DNA from 4 places in the Psychromicrobium lacuslunae genome. Region 1 is predicted to be linked to each of the others. Evidence: riboswitches for the same ligand, from Rfam matches in the RefSeq annotation. Region 1 holds a riboswitch; each other region holds the start of a gene.
The links. A riboswitch is a leader RNA that binds a small molecule or an ion and turns the genes downstream of it on or off. The one in region 1 is predicted to bind S-adenosylmethionine.
Positions count from the first base shown of each region.

Region 2: it holds a riboswitch for S-adenosylmethionine, as region 1 does, so the genes downstream of both, UM93_RS11795 (DUF1737 domain-containing protein) here and UM93_RS17785 (hypothetical protein) in region 1, are expected to answer to the same signal.
Region 3: it holds a riboswitch for S-adenosylmethionine, as region 1 does, so the genes downstream of both, UM93_RS07410 (aminotransferase class V-fold PLP-dependent enzyme) here and UM93_RS17785 (hypothetical protein) in region 1, are expected to answer to the same signal.
Region 4: it holds a riboswitch for S-adenosylmethionine, as region 1 does, so the genes downstream of both, UM93_RS07950 (bifunctional o-acetylhomoserine/o-acetylserine sulfhydrylase) here and UM93_RS17785 (hypothetical protein) in region 1, are expected to answer to the same signal.

Region 1 is NZ_CP011005.1:3,516,716-3,521,148, reverse strand. It holds gene UM93_RS16615 (cupin domain-containing protein) at 1-19, opposite strand, end outside; gene UM93_RS16610 (sodium:solute symporter family protein) at 191-1,675, shown strand; SAM riboswitch class IV at 1,718-1,850, shown strand; gene UM93_RS17785 (hypothetical protein) at 1,868-2,185, shown strand; gene UM93_RS16600 (VIT1/CCC1 transporter family protein) at 2,358-3,470, shown strand; gene UM93_RS16595 (LOG family protein) at 3,487-4,433, opposite strand, start outside.
Region 2 is NZ_CP011005.1:2,498,638-2,503,070, reverse strand. It holds gene UM93_RS11810 (alpha/beta hydrolase) at 1-548, opposite strand, end outside; gene UM93_RS11805 (O-succinylhomoserine sulfhydrylase) at 712-1,905, opposite strand; gene UM93_RS11800 (rhodanese-like domain-containing protein) at 1,902-2,303, opposite strand; gene UM93_RS11795 (DUF1737 domain-containing protein) at 2,300-2,503, opposite strand; SAM riboswitch class IV at 2,539-2,667, opposite strand; gene UM93_RS11790 (ABC transporter ATP-binding protein) at 2,717-4,433, opposite strand, start outside.
Region 3 is NZ_CP011005.1:1,589,482-1,593,914, reverse strand. It holds gene UM93_RS07415 (class I SAM-dependent methyltransferase) at 1-623, opposite strand, end outside; gene UM93_RS07410 (aminotransferase class V-fold PLP-dependent enzyme) at 739-2,145, opposite strand; SAM riboswitch class IV at 2,185-2,298, opposite strand; gene hisN (histidinol-phosphatase) at 2,383-3,198, opposite strand; gene rsgA (ribosome small subunit-dependent GTPase A) at 3,314-4,363, opposite strand; gene aroA (3-phosphoshikimate 1-carboxyvinyltransferase) at 4,363-4,433, opposite strand, start outside.
Region 4 is NZ_CP011005.1:1,708,059-1,712,491, forward strand. It holds gene metX (homoserine O-acetyltransferase MetX) at 1-958, opposite strand, end outside; gene UM93_RS07950 (bifunctional o-acetylhomoserine/o-acetylserine sulfhydrylase) at 955-2,277, opposite strand; SAM riboswitch class IV at 2,335-2,477, opposite strand; gene UM93_RS07955 (VOC family protein) at 2,628-3,266, shown strand; gene UM93_RS07960 (CPBP family intramembrane glutamic endopeptidase) at 3,365-4,108, opposite strand; gene UM93_RS07965 (histidine phosphatase family protein) at 4,155-4,433, shown strand, end outside.

The sequences.
Region 1 (4,433 bases):
CGACCGGAAGAGCTTTCACAGGGACCCTTTCTTGGAGCAGACCTTGCCCGGCTCAATAATAGCTTCCCGGGAAAGCTTGACTGTTAGCTACATCACCTCTTAGCCTAGCAAGCAACATCTGTTGCCTGGAAGGCAATTTAGGAGCATCGTGGTCATCAACATCATCATCGTTATCGCTTATCTCGCCGCCATGCTGCTTTTTGGCTTCTGGGGCAAGAGCCGCACTAAGAATAATGCGGACTTTCTGGTAGCCGGGCGACGCCTCGGCCCCTTCCTATACACCGGTACGATGGCGGCCGTGGTGCTCGGCGGCGCTTCAACTGTGGGCGGCGTGGGTCTGGGCTATAAGTTCGGCATCTCGGGGATGTGGCTAGTGGTGGCGATCGGCGCTGGCGTGCTGCTGCTCAGCCTGGCTTTCGCTGGGACTATCCAGAAACTCAAAATTTACACCGTCTCGCAAATGCTTAGCCTGCGCTACGGGCACCGCGCCACCCAGACCTCTTCAATTGTGATGCTGGCTTACACGCTGATGCTCTGTGCCACTTCGACCAGCGCCTACGCCACCATCTTCGTGGTGCTCTTTGGCTGGGAAAAATGGTTGGCGATTGCTCTTGGCGGCGTGATTGTGCTGGTCTACTCCACGATCGGCGGGATGTGGTCGATCACGCTGGCTGATATGGCCCAGTTCGTGATCAAAACCATTGGCGTTTTCGCACTCATGCTGCCCTTCACCCTCGGCGCTGCCGGCGGCTGGGAAGGCATTCGGGCCCGGGTCGACGCGAGCTTCTTTCAACTCGACGGCATTGGCGTGCAAACCATTGTCACCTACTTCGTGGTCTACACTCTGGGGCTGCTGATCGGCCAGGACATCTGGCAACGGGTGTTCACCGCTAAATCGCCTCGGGTCGCCCGCTGGGGTGGCGCCACGGCCGGCATCTACTGCATCCTCTACGGTGTCGCGGGAGCCGTGATCGGCATGGCCGCATCGGTTGCGCTGCCTGCCATTGATGTCGCCAAAGAAGGTAAGGATGTGGTTTACGCTGAGGTGGCGTCGAACCTGCTTCCGATCGGGATAGGCGGTTTGGTGCTGGCTGCTGCGGTCGCCGCAATGATGTCCACCGCTTCCGGCGCGCTGATTGCTGCTGCCACCGTCGCCCGCGCCGATGTGGTGCCTTTCGTTGCCAGCTGGTTCGGTCGGGGTAAGCAAAGGGTCGATAGCGAAAATCCCGAGCATGATGTGAAGGCCAATCGGCTATGGGTGCTGGGACTCGGCATTGTCGCTATTCTGCTCGCCATCGTGGTGCCCGATGTGGTCGCTGCGCTCACCATTGCTTACGACATTCTGGTCGGCGGACTGTTGGTGGCCATCTTGGGTGGGCTGATCTGGAAACGCGGCACCGGCATTGCCGCCGCCGCGTCAATGGCGGTAGGCACCCTGGTAACCCTGACGCTGCTGACCTTATACGCCACCGGTGTTATCCCCAGCGCCGACGGTATTTACGCCAATGAGCCCATCTACTGGGGCCTGGGCTGCTCCCTGCTGGTTTACCTGATTGTCTCGCTGCTGTCGAAGCGGACTCCGAGCAGCGTCCGTGAAGCCTGGCAGCAAAGACTGGCTGGCGCAACCGCGAAGGAACGCAAGGTTTCAGAACCGCAGCTTTCTGAATCTGCGTAATATTTCGCCGGACCGGGCGGCTGTGGGTTTAGAGTGAAGTTGCTTCATGAGTTGTGGTCGCCTGCCAATAGGCAAAGCTCCGACTGACCACACGCCAACCCCAAGTTCACGGGTGGCTCGGATGACGAAGCGACTCGGCGGGCCGCGAGACAAACCCGCAGGGTAAGAGCTCTCGTCCTGGAGGCGGTCGCCTTGTCCGGATCCGATTCCGTGCTCCCAGTGGTTGATACCGTGCTGGGCACTGTGAATTTTAGCGTCCGAGGTGAGTGGTACAGCTTCTGGAGCAGGGAACCCGCCGCCCTCGTTGCTGCGCTAAGCAACTCGGTCGGCCGCTGTTGCTGGCAGCCAGCAGCCAATTTGCTGGTGGTCCCGGTCGCCAAGACCGGTCGCCGGGCCGGCGAACAACTAAGCTTTCGGTTGTTACCGCATTCAGCGGAGAACGCCGATCAGCTGGCGCGTCAGGGTCATCACGGCTCGCCCTCCTCGCCGACCGGCTCTCCTTCGCGATAGCCCGAAAGTAGCTGAAGGAGCGAGCGCTTAGAGCCGCAATTCGGCGGCTAAAGTTGAGCTGTAGCTGAGCTGGCTATTGAGGCAAACGTTCTCCGGTTATTGAGGCGAGCCGAACTTTTTCGCGGAGGGAAACCGGCCGAAAAACCGCTAGATTTAGGGCTAAAGTGGAGATGTGACCACGTTATCCCCAAGCCCAGAGCAGGCCAGCAAGGCCCAAATAAAGCGTTGGCGAACCCACCTGGCTGATGAGCGAGCCGAGGCTGCGGTGTACCGCGCCCTGGCCACCAAGCGGCAGGGTGAAGAACGCGATATTCTGCTCGCCCTCGCCGAGGCGGAAAAACGGCACGAGCATCATTGGCTCAACCTGCTCGGCGAGCACGCCGCCGCACCTCGCCGAGCCTCGCTGAACAACCGACTGTTGGGCTTCCTGGCCCGTCACTTCGGCTCGGTCTTCGTGCTCGCCCTGGCGCAGCGAGCCGAGTCCCGCTCCCCTTACGCCACCGATGCGGATGCCACCCCGGCGATGGCGGCCGATGAGGCCATTCACGAAGAGGTGGTGCGCGGCCTGGCCACCCGAGGCCGCAATCGACTTTCCGGTACCTTCCGCGCCGCGGTCTTCGGTGCCAACGACGGCTTGGTCAGCAACCTCTCCCTGGTGATGGGCATGGCCGGCGCTGGCTTGGCACCGCATCTGGTGCTGCTGGCCGGCATTGCGGGCTTGCTGGCCGGCGCACTTTCGATGGGCGCGGGCGAATACGTTTCGGTACGTTCGCAACGAGAGCTACTCAGCGCTTCCAAACCCACTCAAATCACTCTCTCAGCAGCCAAGGCTCTTGATATTAACGCGAATGAGTTGGTGCTTGTCTATCGGGCGCGCGGCATGACGCCTGAGGAGGCGGAGCACCGAGCGGCGGAACGGATGGGTACCTTCAGTTGCGACTGCAATCCCAGTTTGTCTTTGCGGCCCGAGACTGAGAGCGAAAAGGGCACCGACGAGCATGAAACCATCGGCACAGCGCTGGGGGCCGCGGTTTCCAGCTTCTGCTTCTTCGCTTCGGGCGCTATTATTCCGGTGCTGCCCTACCTTTTCGGGCTGAGCGGCTTTGTCGCCATCATCGTAGCGGCCGTGCTGGTTGGAATTGCTCTGCTGGCCACCGGCGCCGTAGTCGGCCTGCTCTCCGGGGCGCCACCGCTGGCTCGCGGTATCCGCCAGCTGCTGATCGGCTTCGGTGCTGCGATTGTCACTTACCTGCTCGGCCTATTATTCGGCACCACCACGGCCTAGGCTCGGCCACTTCACCTCAGCTGAGGAACTGCACTGCTTCAGCGACGGAGTCGGCGAGCAGGATCTTTGCGGCCATAGCACGCCCCTCGGCTAGGGTATTCAGCAGCGGCCACACCGGCAGTTGCTCGGTCCAGTACTGGCGTCCTAGGAGCACCATCGGCGCCGACGACGCCGCCGAGGCCGCCGAGGCGTAGTAGTTTTCGCAGCCGTCTTGGAAGATCTCCTGCACTGTCCCGGCGGCACCGGGCAGGAAGACAATACCCCCGGTACAACGCTCCAGTAGCACCGCTTCACGGACAGCATTAGCGAAGTATTTAGCGATCTGGCTGGCGAAGACATTCGGCGGTTCATGTCCGTAAAACCAGGTTGGAATGCCAAGGTTTTGCACACCGTCCGGGAAGCGGTCGAGAACTTGTTGAGCGACCAGCACCCAATCGCTCACCGAAGGTTTGAAATCGGGCACTTCGGCAAGTTTCGCCAGCGCCCAGTCCAGTTCGGCGGTACTCCGCCTGCTCAGCCAAGCACCGAGATTGGCCGCTTCCATCGCCCCCGGACCTCCACCGGTTGCCAGCAGATATCCCGCCCGCGCTATCCCAGCAGCCAACTCGGCAGCTTGGGCGTAAGCCCCACTGCCGCGGCTGATCGCGTGACCACCCATCACCCCGACGACTCCGCGGCTGGCAAGTTCGCCGTTGAGGAAGTCGTCCAGCGCATCGCCGATTGAATGATCATGCATGGCCGTCGCGAGGGTGCCGTCAAGGTTGCGCGGCGCGGTCAGCGTCCACTGGTAAATACGACCGTCCGTCGTGGCCTCATAGCCATCGCCGATCCCCTGGTAAAGTTCGCCGCCGGTATACAGTTTGGCCCGATAAGAATCGAAAGGAACACCCGGCAGTACCGGGAAAAGCAGAGCTCCGCGGGCGCGCAAGCTGGCTTCCACTCCGGCGTCAAAAAGGCAGCCGA
Region 2 (4,433 bases), 1.0 Mb from region 1:
GCGGCCAGGCCGCCCCCAGCGCTTACCCCGCCGAGCAAAATACGCCGTGGATCAAGGCCCAGTTCGGCGGCCTGGGCAGCTGTCCACACCAGGCCGGCATAGCAATCTTCAACCGGGGCCGGGTGTGGGTGCTCCGGGGCTAAGCGGTATTCCACCGATACGAGCGTGACGCCATACTGTTCAACCCAGTCCACTTGCTGCTCCGAGATGGCGTACCTGGTGCCCACCACCATGCCGCCGCCATGAATGTAATAGAGCGCCGGGCGCGGACCACTGAACTCGGTGGATCGCAGCACCAGTAACTTAATATCGGGTGAACCCTCCGGTCCTGGCGCCTGGTATTCCTGAGTTTCGATGGCCCGGCCGACGAGCAGCGCATCAAGCTCAATTGATTGATCGATGGCCCTGATCTGCTCGATCCTGTCAAGGCTCAGCGGCGGGATGCCGAGCTCCGGGTTGGCCTGCAAGAGCGCCGCCAACTCGGGATCGTAACTGGGACGCTTGAGACTGGCGGGAGCATCCTGCGCGGTGGGTTCATTGAGGGACACGAGAGTTCCTTTGCTCGATCTGATTTACTCTTATCCTTATCCTGCCGCTTAGCCGGACCGTGCGGTACCGCCGCAGCGGTGCAGCTTCGGAGTCGCTAACCGCCAATTGGCGGCTAGCTGGCGAGCGCCAGACGAGCAAGTTCTCAGAGTTCCTCGGTTCGACTCAAAGCTTCGCCAAGGCCTGGCTCAGGTCCGCCCGCAAATCGTTGAGATCTTCTAACCCGACCGAAAGCCGCACCACACCGTCGCCCAGGCCGATGGCGGCCCGGCCTTCCGGCCCCATTGCACGGTGCGTGGTGGTGGCCGGGTGGGTGATCAAGGATTTCGAGTCGCCGAGGTTATTCGAAATATCGATCACCTCGAGGGCGTTCAGTAGTGCGAAGGCCTCCGTTTTGCCGCCGCGCAGCGCGAAGGTCAGCACGGTACCGCCCGCCGTCATTTGCTGGGACGCCAGCTTGTACTGTGGATGAGACTTCAATAACGGGTACCTCACCCACTCCACAGCGGGCTGCGCCTCCAGGAATTCCGCCAGCGCCAGCGCCGAAGCGCAGGAATGATTGACCCGCAGCGAGAGCGTTTCCAGCCCTTTGGTGAGCACCCAGGCATTGAAGGAGGAGAGCGCCGGGCCGGTGTGCCGCATGAGCTGTTTCACCGGACCGTCGATGAATTCCTTGCTGCCCAGGATCGCGCCGCCCATCACCCGGCCCTGGCCGTCAATGTGCTTGGTGCCGGAGTAAACCACGATGTCAGCGCCGAGATCGGTGCAGCGTTGCAGCAACGGAGTGGCAAAGACATTATCGGCCACCACCTGGGCACCGGCGGCGTGCGCTAGCTCGCAGACCGCGCGGATATCGACGATCTCCTGCATTGGGTTGGAGGGAGATTCGAAGAACACCGCCGTGGTCGGCACCGAGAGCGCTTCCTTCCACTGCTCCAGATCTGGGCCGTCCACGAAGACGGTTTCGACGCCCCAGCGCGGCAGGATTTCATTCAAGATCACAAAACAGGAACCGAAGAGGGATCGGGAAGCAACCACCCGATCCCCGGCAGCAAGCAATGCACCGAGGGCAACAAACACCGCCGACATGCCAGAGGCAGTCGCGAAGCAAGCTTCGGTACCCTCCAACAGCCGCAGTCGTTCTTGGAAGGTCGCCACCGTCGGATTGCCATAACGAGAATAGACGAAGCGCTCATCCTCACCAGTGAAGGCCCGCTCTGCGGCCTCGGCAGAGTCATAGACGAAACCCGAATTGATGAAGATCGCCTCCGAGGTTTCGAAGAAGCCGGTGCGGTCTAAGCCGCCACGTACCGCCTGAGTGTCGGCGGCCCAGTCGGAGGCTAAGGGGTTGAAGCTCATGCGCCCTTCTTCCAAGGCAACTTGCGGTTCTTCCAGCCGTTGACGACTCGATCACCGTAGGCATCGGGTACTCCTTCGAAGCCTTCCAGGACATTGAAGGAGGTGAAACCGGCCTCGGTGGCCGCCTCGGCGGCCGAGATCGAGCGGGCGCCGGAACGACAGAGGAAAACCAGCTCAGCCTCGGCTGGCACGGTCTGCTGTAACTGAGCGAGGAAATCCGTATTCCAAACCCCGCCAGCCAGATTCCACTGCACAAAGCGCGGTTCTGCTTCGATGCTCGAAGTGTCCGGCACCCCGATGAGTTGCCACTCCGCCTCGGTCCGCACATCGACCAGTACGGCCCCGTCGGAAACCTTCTGCCAAGCCTGTTCTGGGGTGAGATCGCCCGCGTAGCTCATTGCGCCGACTCCGATCCCACAGTGGCGTTAAAGCCGGGCAGCACCACAGCTTGAGCAGCGATTACCTGGCCGCCGTTGGAGGTCACCGAGGGGCTGCCGTACAGCACGTATCCTTCGGCAATCGCGTCGCTGACTCTCTGACAGAAGGCGTGGTCATCGGGACCGGTCAGCAACCGGTAGGTAAGGGGGGCGTCAGCCATTAGATTCTCCTTTTGCGTCGGAGCAAGCCGGAGCGATTCCACGCTTGCAACCTCAATACGTTGCCGAGTACTCACCTGAGGCACCCCACCGGAATCGAGGGTTGCCGGCCAGCAAGTCAGGGCAGTGCAACCAAGTCTTTGGTTGCGCGCTGGCGCTCATTACTCATCGTCAAAGTAGCACAAAGTGGGCCGAGCCTTGGCATGCTAGTGACTTTATTGCGAGGCTTGACTGCTTGCCTGTTCCCGGTAGAGAGCCGCATACCGCCCCGCTGCGGCGAGCAGTTCCTGATGACTGCCGGATTCCACAATCCGACCCTGTTCGACGACGAAAATCACGTCTGCCGAGACCACGGTGGAGAGTCGATGCGCAATCGCTACCGTGGTTCGACCATGCGAAGCGGTTTCCAGCGCGGCCTGCACGACGCGTTCTGAGATCGAATCGAGTGCACTAGTGGCCTCATCGAGGACCAGTACCGCAGGGTCTTTCAACAACACTCGGGCAATCGCGATCCGCTGCTTCTCGCCACCGGAGAGTCGATAACCGCGCTCGCCGACCAGGGTATCGAAACCCTCCGGGAAGCTCATGATGGTCGAATAAATATTGGCCTGTTGGGTGGCTTGGTCGAGTTCCTGCTGACTGGCGTCGGGCTTGGCGTATCGCAGATTGTCGGCGATGCTGGCGTGGAAGAGATAGGTCTCTTGAGAGACGATGCCGATGTGGGACACCAAGGAGTTCTGCTTGAGTTCCCGAACATCCACACCGGCGAATTCGATGCTGCCAGAGCTTGCCTCGTAGAGCCTCGGGATCAGATACGAAATGGTAGTTTTTCCGGCACCCGAGGACCCTACGAAGGCGGCGAACTGCCCGGGTTCAATGCTGAAAGAAATGCGGTCCAGAGTGGGGCGTTCTTCTGGCTGGGCGTCGGGGTAAGCGAAGCTGACTTCTTTGAAGCGGATACCGCCTAGCCGGGTGTCCCTTGGCAGTTCCACCGCCTCGGGCCGGTCGGCGATGGCTGGGGTGAGGTCGAGGTATTCGAAGATCCGAGCGAAAAGTGCCCCGGAGGTTTGTAAGTCGAGGGCCACTCGCATCAGGCTGGTGAGCGGGAAAAGCAGTCGAGCCTGCACCGTGGTGAAGGCGACGATGGTGCCAGCGGTGATGGCCTGAGCGCCGTTATCGACGAGCAGCCCGGCTACCAGGTAAACAATCGCCGGAATCGAGGAGAGGAAGATCGTGACAATGGCGAAGAACCATTGCCCGCTCATCGCCTGACGAACCTGCAACGCTATTTGTTTACGGTTCTCGGCAGAGTATCTATCGATCTCGGCGCCCTGCATGGTGAAGCTTTTCGCCAATAGAATGCCCGAGACGCTCAGGGTCTCCTGGGTGATGGCCGACATTTCGGAGAGCGATTCCTGGGTTTGGGTGGCAATTTTTGCCCTGACCTTGCCGACCTTGCGTTGCGCGATCACCAGGATCGGCATCAGCACGACGGCGACCACGGTGAGCTGCCAGTTCAACAGCAGCATCGCCACGAAAGCAGCTATTACTGTCACGGTGTTACCTAAGACCGCCGTCACGGTATTGGTGAGCACGCTGGCGACGCCGCCGACGTCGTTCTGTAAGCGCGACTGGATGACGCCGGTTTTAGTGCGGGTGAAAAAGCTCAGATCCATGGCCTGCAGGTGCCCGAAGAGCTTGACCCGGAGTGCCCCCATCACGCGGTTGCCGACCGAGGAAGTCAAATAGGTTTGCCAGACGCCGAGCAGCGCCGAGCCGATATAGACCAGGATCATCGCGGCGACAATAATGCCCAGGGCGGTCAGATCGGGTTTACCTGCGGGCGGAAACAGACCTTCATCAAAGGCTCGCTGGGTGAGCAGCGGCGGCACCACAGAAAGACCAGCACCGACCAAGACGAGGCAGGCGGTG
Region 3 (4,433 bases), 1.7 Mb from region 1:
TAATAGCTGCGGGACTTTACCAATTCAATCAAGTCTTCAGTCGTCAATTCCTGCGCCCAGTGTGAAAGGTGCGCTGTGGCTGGGCCGAACTGCGGACCAATTGCTGGTCTGGCCTCGGGCCGATGCACGTCCCCAGCATGCATGATTCGGGAGAGTCGGTGTACCCAGGGAATCCGAACGTCTAGCTGATTCCAGAGCAAACCTAGCCTGCCGCCCGGACGGAGTACCCGAGCAATTTCAGCGCTCGCCGCGCTGGCATCGAACCAATGCCAGGCTTGAGCTACAAAAACCGCGTCGGTGCTGCTACTCGGCAAGGGAAACTGCTCGGCGGTGCCAACTACAGTACGAACCATCGACAAGCGGTTGCTGAGTTGCTGCAACATATCCGCTGAGGGGTCAACAGCTGTCACGCTGAGTCCATGAGCCACTAATCGTTCGGTGAACTTTCCAGTGCCGGCGCCCAGATCGATTACCTCCATTGCATGCTCAGGGATCAGCCAGGAGGCGCTGTGTACGGGGTAACTTGGTCGCACCCGATCGTAGAGCTCGCCGCCGCTCAGGAAGGCGGCGGCGAGCTCTACGCGTCGTTCCGGTGCGATTTTAGGGCCTTTGACCGGCTTCAACGGTGATACCTCAAGAGCATTAGTCCAGAATATCCTGGCGAGCTATCAGCACTGCTGAGGGCGGCAGAAACTACTCTGTCACCAATTACTCTGTCACTAGCTACTCAGTCACTAACTACTCAGTCACCACGCAGGGAGCCGCGCCAGCGGTGCCCGGAGTATTTGGCGCCCAGCTGGGGAAAGCCCTGAAGTCGTTAGCTGGCACCCAGCGGCCACTTTCCACTAGGTAGTCCCCGGACGGGCCGTGCTCAACTAATTTGCGCACGCCGTCAATCAGCCGCTGAGCGTCCTCACCTTGTGAGCCTAGGCCGAAACTGGCGCGTAGCGATCCGGTGGGCAGGCCAAGGCGTCGTAGCAAGGGATGAGCGCAAAAACGTCCATCACGGACCCCGATCGCGAACTCGGCGGAAAGGTAAGCAGCGACAAAGCCTGAGTCATAGCCGGAGACCGAAAAGTTGACCACGCCGATACTGCCGCTATTTGGATAGCTATCCGAATCCTTGAAAAGCCGGTGAATGCTGACGCCGGGGATTTGTTCCAGGCCTCGGACAAGACTCTCGCGGAGATCCTGTTCATGACGCTGCCAAGCTGCTTGATTGAGCCCGGAGAGCACCTCCGCGGCTTTGGCGAGAGTAGCCGCGCCCAGCACATTGGGGCTGCCACCTTCGTGCCGAGCCGGTCCCTCAGCCCAACTCACCGTATCCAGTCTTACCTCTTTGACCGCACCGCCGCCGAAAAGCAGCGGAACACCAGTATCTAACCAGTCGGCGCGTCCAACCAGTACTCCCGAGCCGAACGGGGCATACAATTTATGCCCAGAAAAGGCCAGATAATCCACCTCCCAGCCGCTCACGTCAATCGCGCGGTGCGGTGCTAGCTGTGCGGCGTCCACCACAATCCGGGCGCCATGTCGATGCGCCAGTGAGGTGAGTTCCGCGATCGGCAGCACTTCGCCGGTGACATTCGAAGCGCCAGTGATGGCTAGCAGTGAAACCCCGCCCAAGCTGAATTCTTGTTCCAGGGTCTGAATCGTCTCCGCGATGCTTTCTCCGGCCAGCACGCTGCGATGCGGGACATGTTGCCAGGGCAACAAATTCGCGTGGTGCTCAATATCGAGATAGAGCACCTCGCCTTGGGCGGGCAGGCAGCGCGCCAAAAGATTGAGGGCATCCGTGGTGTTCCGAGTGAAAATCACTGTGTCATCGGGCCGGGCATTGACGAAATCCCGCACGATATGGCGGGAATTCTCATAGACCGAGGTGCTGATTTGAGAACTGTAACCGGCGCCGCGGTGCACGCTGGCGTAGTACGGCAGAATCTCATTGAGATACTCAGCAACTGAAGCTAGGGCCGGGGCCGAGGCTGCATAATCGAGGTTGACGTAGCGGGCTTCACCGCCTTGCACCAAGGGGGCGAGTAAACCGGCGCCCACCACCGGTTGTAGGGCTTGGATTGTAGCGACCGACTGATGGTCTTCAAGGGTTGCTAATTGCTGAAACGTGACGGTACTGACAGCACTCATTTAATCCTCCACTGAGAGGCCCTCGATGCCAAGATCGGGGGTCCGCGCTTGCCGGTATCTTTTGATATCGACCAGGTCGTCACCCGGGGCACCCCACCGCGAAAGGAGGGTTGCCGGCCAGCAAACCGGGGTTTAGCGCTGGCACTCGTGACCTATGAGTAGCTTAAACGGATCAATCGCCCGGGGAATAATCTGTTACGTCACAATCGCCCCAGGTTAGTTAGCCAGCTAACCAGGTTAGCTCAGTAGATCGTCTAGCTCGGGATTGAGTAGCCGGAGCGTCTCGGAGTGCAAAATACCATTGGTGGCCAGTGCGTTGCCGCCGAATGGTCCGTCCGCGCCCTCCAGCGAAGTGAAGCGTCCGCCAGCTTCGGTGACAATGGGGACCAAGGCAGCCATATCGTAGAGATTGAGCGAAGGTTCGCAGGCGATGTCGACGGCACCCTCAGCGACCAGACAATAGGACCAGAAATCACCATATGCCCTGCTTCGCCAGGTGGTCTCAAGCAACTCCAGGAACTGTTCCTGATTACCGCGCTCCCGCCAACCGTTGAGCGAAGAATAGGAAACAGAGGCGTCGGAGAGCTTAGAAACATTGGAGACCCTGATCCGGGAGGCTGCGGCAAGCGATTTTCCGGTGAAGGCTCCGGTCCCTTTCGCGGCCCACCAGCGCTTTCCCAGCGCCGGTGCGCTCACCACGCCCAGCACGGGTACGCCTTCGTCCACCAGCGAGATCAAGGTGGCCCAGACCGGGACCCCTCGAATGAAATTCTTCGTTCCATCAATCGGGTCGATAATCCAGCGCCGTGAACCATGACCACTGCTACCGAATTCTTCGCCTAACACGGCGTCCCGCGGTCGGACTCTGGAAAGCTGGCTTCGGATGGCGTCCTCGGCGTCCTTATCAGCGTCGGTCACCGGGGTTAAATCGGGTTTCGTTTCAATGGTCAGATCGAGCGCTTTGAACCGGCTCATGGTCTGTGCATCCACTGAATCGGCTAGCACATGGGCCAGACGAAGGTCGTCGTTATAGCCCTGAAGGTGCAATGTCATGTCCTCACGCTATCCCGAGATGCTACAGATTTCGGGGAGGCGGAGAGGGAAAGCCCCGGATCGGTGAGGTTTTAGCGGTCTGAGCTCACTGAAAGTAATGGAGCGGCACTGAAAGTCATTGCACGGCACGGATCGCACTGAGCAGGCGGCGGTAGGAGATTAGCCGCGCGGGTCCGCCCTGGCCGGCTTGACCGCCGGCCACCCAGGCGTCCAAGCCGCATTCCGGGGCGGCTTCATCGTGCCGGCAACCGCGCGGGCAGTCCGCTATGCCAGGCTCAAGATCTTCGAAAGCGTGCAGGATGCGGTTGGCATCCACATGGGCCAGGCCGAATGATCGAATTCCCGGGGTGTCGATGATCCAGCTCCCGGGCGCTGCCGCTTCCAGGCGCAAAGCGAGTGCTGAGGATGAGGTATGTCTGCCCCGTCCGGTGACCGTGTTAACCCCTCCGGTGGCGCGTTGTGAGCCGGTGAGGGCATTCACCATGGTGGACTTCCCGACGCCGGAATGCCCGACCAGCACCGAAACCTTACCGTCCAACTCGGCGTGCAACTGCTGTACCGCGTCGCTAACCAATCTTGCCGAGCCACTTGCAGCCTGCTCCGCAGTAGTGCGGCTGAGTAAAATTTTCAGATCCAGCTGTTGGTAGTGCTCCAGCAGTGCGGTTGGCTCCTTGACGTCGGTTTTGGTGATCAGCAGCAGGGGCTCGATTCCCGCGTCATAAGCTGCCACCAGGGCCCGATCGATAAAGCCGGTGCGAGGCTCCGGGCTAGCGGCGGCAACCACGATGACCAGCTGGTCGGCATTGGCGACGAGCACCCGCTCCACCGGGTCTGAGTCATCAGCGGAACGACGCAGCACGGTGCGGCGCTGCTCAATCCGAACCAGCCGCGCCAGCGTGTCGGGCTCGCCTGAGACATCGCCGACCAAGGCAACAAAGTCGCCGACCACGACGGGGGAGCGACGGAGCTCCCTGGCACGGGCGGCGACTAGCGTCCGTTCTTGGTCGGTGGCTTCATCGACTATGGCGGTATAACGGCCGCGGTCAACGGTGATGATCCGGCCGATCAGTGCATCCTGATGAGCGGGGCGATCCTTGGTACGAGGCCGACTGCCCTTTTTGTTCGGTCTGATCCGAACATCGGATTCATCCCACTCACGTGGCATTAGTTCGCTCGCTCAAGGGCCTGCGGAGCGAGCATATGCTGCCACAATTGGGGAAATTCCGGCATAGTTT
Region 4 (4,433 bases), 1.8 Mb from region 1:
TGAAGCGCACCCCGGAGGTGCGTTCCAGGGCAGCTCTCAGTCCTCCCCGGCCCCGGCCAAGGTCATGACTCATGAGCGCCTCAGTCAGCGTTAGGTAGCTGTTCGGATCGAAGATCTGGCTGAGTTTAGCGGCCTTGTGATCCAAATAGCTCTCCACCTGATAACGCTGCAGCCGAAGCTGCCCTGCACGCTGCGCCGAGACCGGCAACTCGCCCTGCTGGGCTTGCCGGCCGAACCGCGCGGCCAACTCACTCTCCGAGCGGTAGGAAATGTGGGCGATCCGACGAGCCAGGCCAAGGCCGTTCAGTGGCGGATCGTCCTGATAGTAGTCGCCACCTTGGTAGCGCGGATCTTGCTGGATCGCCAGGATCTGTGTTTGGGCAAGCGCTATCTGTTCAGCGGTGCTCGCAGCGCACGCCGCGAGCACAATAGCGTGCAGCACTCGTTCCGGAAAACTCACCGCCCATTCCAGGGCACGCGCGCCGCCCATCGAGCCACCGATCACGGCGTGCCAACGAGTAATGCCGAGGGCGTCAGCTAAACGTGCTTCCGCCTGCACCGAATCTCGTAGGGTCAAGAACGGGAAGCGTGAGCCCCACGGTTCGCCGTCTGGCGCGATGCTGGACGGGCCGGTGCTGCCATAACAGCCACCGAGAATATTGGCCGCAACTACGAAGTATTTTTCGGTGTCAACTGCCTTCCCCGGTCCCACCAGTTCTTGCCACCACCCCGGCTGCGCGGACTCCCCTTGCGCAGCATGAGAACTCCCGGTGAGTGCGTGCTGCACCAATACCGCATTACTGGCATCGGCGTTGAGGGTTCCCCAGGTTTCATAGGCCAGACTCGCCCCGGGCAGCACCCCCGAGACCTCAAGCGACAACGTGCCAAGCTCCAGGTAATGCAGCTGAGACACGTCGACTCCACGTAAAGCTTCGAGCGATAAATCCGAAATCGTCATCGCAGCTCGGACTTGGCCGCTCTGAAACCAGCATCCAAATCGGCCAGAATATCGGTGACGTTCTCCAACCCGACCGAGAGCCTCACCAGACCGGGCGTCACCCCGGCTTTGAGCTGCTGGGCTTCACTGAGTTGGGAATGCGTGGTGGAGGCAGGATGGATCACCAGCGAACGCACATCGCCGATATTGGCTACGTGAGAGTGTAGTTCGAGGGCATCAACAAAGCGTTTACCCGCTTCCACACCGCCGTTGATCTCGAAGGCAACCACTGCGCCGATACCCAGTGGTCCATACTTTTGCCCGCGTTCATACCAGGGGCTGGAGGGAAGTCCGGCGTAGGCCACCGAGGCCACACTTTCGTGCTCGCTCAGCCAATTCGCCACTTGCAAAGCATTGGCGACATGCCGTTCCACCCGCAAGCTCAAGGTCTCCAGGCCCTGAGCGATCAGGAAAGCGTTGAAGGGGGCCACCGCCGAGCCGAGGTCACGGAGTAACTGGACCCTGGCCTTGAGAATATAGGCCAGATTTGCTCCCAAAGCGCTACCGACGCCTAGATCCCGCGCATAAACCAAGCCGTTATAACTCTCATCGGGGGTGTTGAAGCCGGGGAACTTCTCCGGGTTCTGCGCGAAATCGAAGGTACCGCCGTCGACGATCACCCCGGCAATGGCGGTGCCATGGCCACCGAGATACTTGGTCGCGGAATGCACCACAATATCGGCACCCCACTCCAGTGGACGCACCAAATACGGGGTAGCTAGCGTGTTATCGACAATCAACGGCACGCCGACCTCATGGGCGACGGCACTGATCCCTTCAAGGTCTAAGACATCTTGGCGTGGATTCGACACCACCTCACCGAAGAAAAGCTTGGTGTTGGGCTGCACTGCCGCCCGCCACTGCTCTAAGTCATCCGGGTCCTCTACGAAAGTGACCTCGATGCCGAATCGCTTCAGGGTGTGTGCGAAGAGGTTGTAGGTGCCGCCGTAGAGACTCGGGCTGGCCACCAAATGATCACCGGCTTGAGCGATATTGAGGATTGCAAAGGTCTCGGCTGCCTGACCAGAGGCGAGCAGCAACGCTCCGACGCCGCCTTCAAGGCTGGCAATGCGCTGCTCCACCACATCCTGAGTGGGGTTACCAATCCGGGTGTAAATCGGTTCGAGCTCGGCTAGCGCAAAGCGATTCGCAGCACTCTCCGCGCTAGGGAAGACGAAGGAAGTGGTTTGGAAAATGGGTAAGGCCCGGGCACCGGTGGCCGGGTCGGGCTGCTGCCCGGCATGGATTTGTCGGGTTTCAAAAGACCAACCAGTTGTCATCGAGACTCCTCGGTTCAAGGCTCTCCCGGGTAGCCGTCATTGACGTCCCAAGAGGAGAGACCGCGCTTGCTCCCCATCTTGTGATGAGGGCCTGGTCGTCACCCGGGGCACCCCACCGCGGAGGAGGGTTGCCGTCCAGCAAGCCGGGGCAGGCGTTCCATCTAACTCACAGTCATGGAACTTTGCTGGCACTCATGACCTAACTAAAGTCTGCGGGCTTGAAGTTGGCCTTAGCAAGTAGATGAAGGGAATGTGACAGTTCATTTCCTCAGATTTACGAAGCAGCTACCGGGCTCATACTTAGGTAGCCCTTAGTCGAGACGTGCGTCACAAAGTGCAAGGATATTGCCATGCGAATGGATCACGTTTCTTACGCTTGTGAATCAGATGGATTGGCTGCCACCACGGAGCGAATCGCGGATGCTTTGGGTGTAAAGGCCGTTCGCGGTGGCGTGCATCCCCGCTTCGGCACCCGGAACATGATTATTCCGCTGACGAACCATCACTACCTTGAGGTGGTTGAGGTCTTGGACCATCCCGCCTCCGACAAAGCCCCCTTCGGCCAGGCAGTGCGAGCCCGCTCCAGCGCCGGCGGCGGTTGGATGGGTTGGTGCGTCGAGGTAGACGATCTGCTGCCGTTTGAAGAACGCCTGGGCCGCAGCGCGGTGCCCGGCAACCGAAAGTTTCCTGACGGCCAAGAACTCATCTGGCAGCAGATCGGCATTAAAGGTTTGATTGCCGACCCTCAGGTTCCTTATCTGCTCAAGTGGGAAGGCGACCCTTCACTTCACCCCTCGCTAGCGCGCCCCAGCGAGGTGAAGCTCTCGAAGCTGACCATTGCTGGCTCCGCCGAGCGAGTCACCGAATGGCTCGGCGAGTGCGTCGACAAGCCCCTAGAGGACGTCGCAGTGGAGTGGATTGCCCCACATGGCACGCCGGGCATCATGAGCGTCACCTTCGAGACCGCCAATGGCCAGGTCACCGTCTAAGTCTCGTTTCCGCCGAGTTCGCGGTTTTCTCACCAATTCGCCAGTAATTACTAGCGAAAACGAGAGGAAACCGCGAACTCGCGGCGTTAATGCGGCGGTTAGCCGAAGCCTAGCTGGCGCCCAAAGCTGAAGGCCGCAATGTCGAGTAACGCGTGCGCTATCACTAGCGGCATCACTCGCTTAGTGCGGGTGTACAGCCAGCCAAAGATCAGCCCCATTACGAAGTTGCCAACGAACGGGCCGAACCCTTGGTAGAGGTGGTAGCTGCCGCGCAATAGCGAGCTGACCACAATAGCCAGCCAGGGCTGCCAGCCGAGTTGCTTGAAGCGGGTGAGCAGAAAACCCACCACAATAACTTCCTCGACGATGGCGTTGCGGAGCGCCGAAATCACCAGCACCGGGATGGTCCACCAATAGTCGTTGAGCGAATTGGTGACAATCTGGGCGGTGATACCCAGACTGCGACCGAGGGCGTAGAGCCCCAAGGAGGGCAGACCGATCAGCACCATTAGCCCAATCCCCCAGAGCGCATCGCGTCCGGGTTTGCTGAAGTTAAAACCGATCGCGCGGAACCCGGAGCGATGTGGCCGCCAAAGCAGATAGATTGCCAGCGCCACCGGCACCAAAGCAAAGAAGTTGTCCAGCAGCTGATAGGTCAGGTCAAAGTATTCCCGGTTGATCCTCGGGGTGTTCAACTGGGCGGTGGCCTGCGAGATGGGTGCCCGACTCAGGTTTTCGACCAGATTGACGACGGCGTAAATCGCTGATTTTCCCAACGAAAGTCCGAGCACAATCAGGATTTCTACCCGCCAGCGTCGCGCCAGAGCATGAACAGTTCCCATGGCTCACATTAAACAGCTTCCAGCCCCGCGCACTACACTCAAGGACATGAGCGCGCCCCGGCAGATTATTATGCTGCGACACGGCCAGTCAGAGGCCAACCTTGACCAGAGTATTTACGACCGGATCCCCGACTACCGGATTCCGCTCACCGGATTGGGCATTGAGCAGGCAGAAAAGGCCGGCGCCGAAATCAGAAAGCAACTCGCGGGCGAAAAGGTCTGCATCTATGTTTCGCCTTATTTGCGCGCCTATCAAACACTGGAGGCGCTCGGTCTAGCGGAGCACACCGATCGGATTTTCGAAGAACCACGACTCCGTGAACAG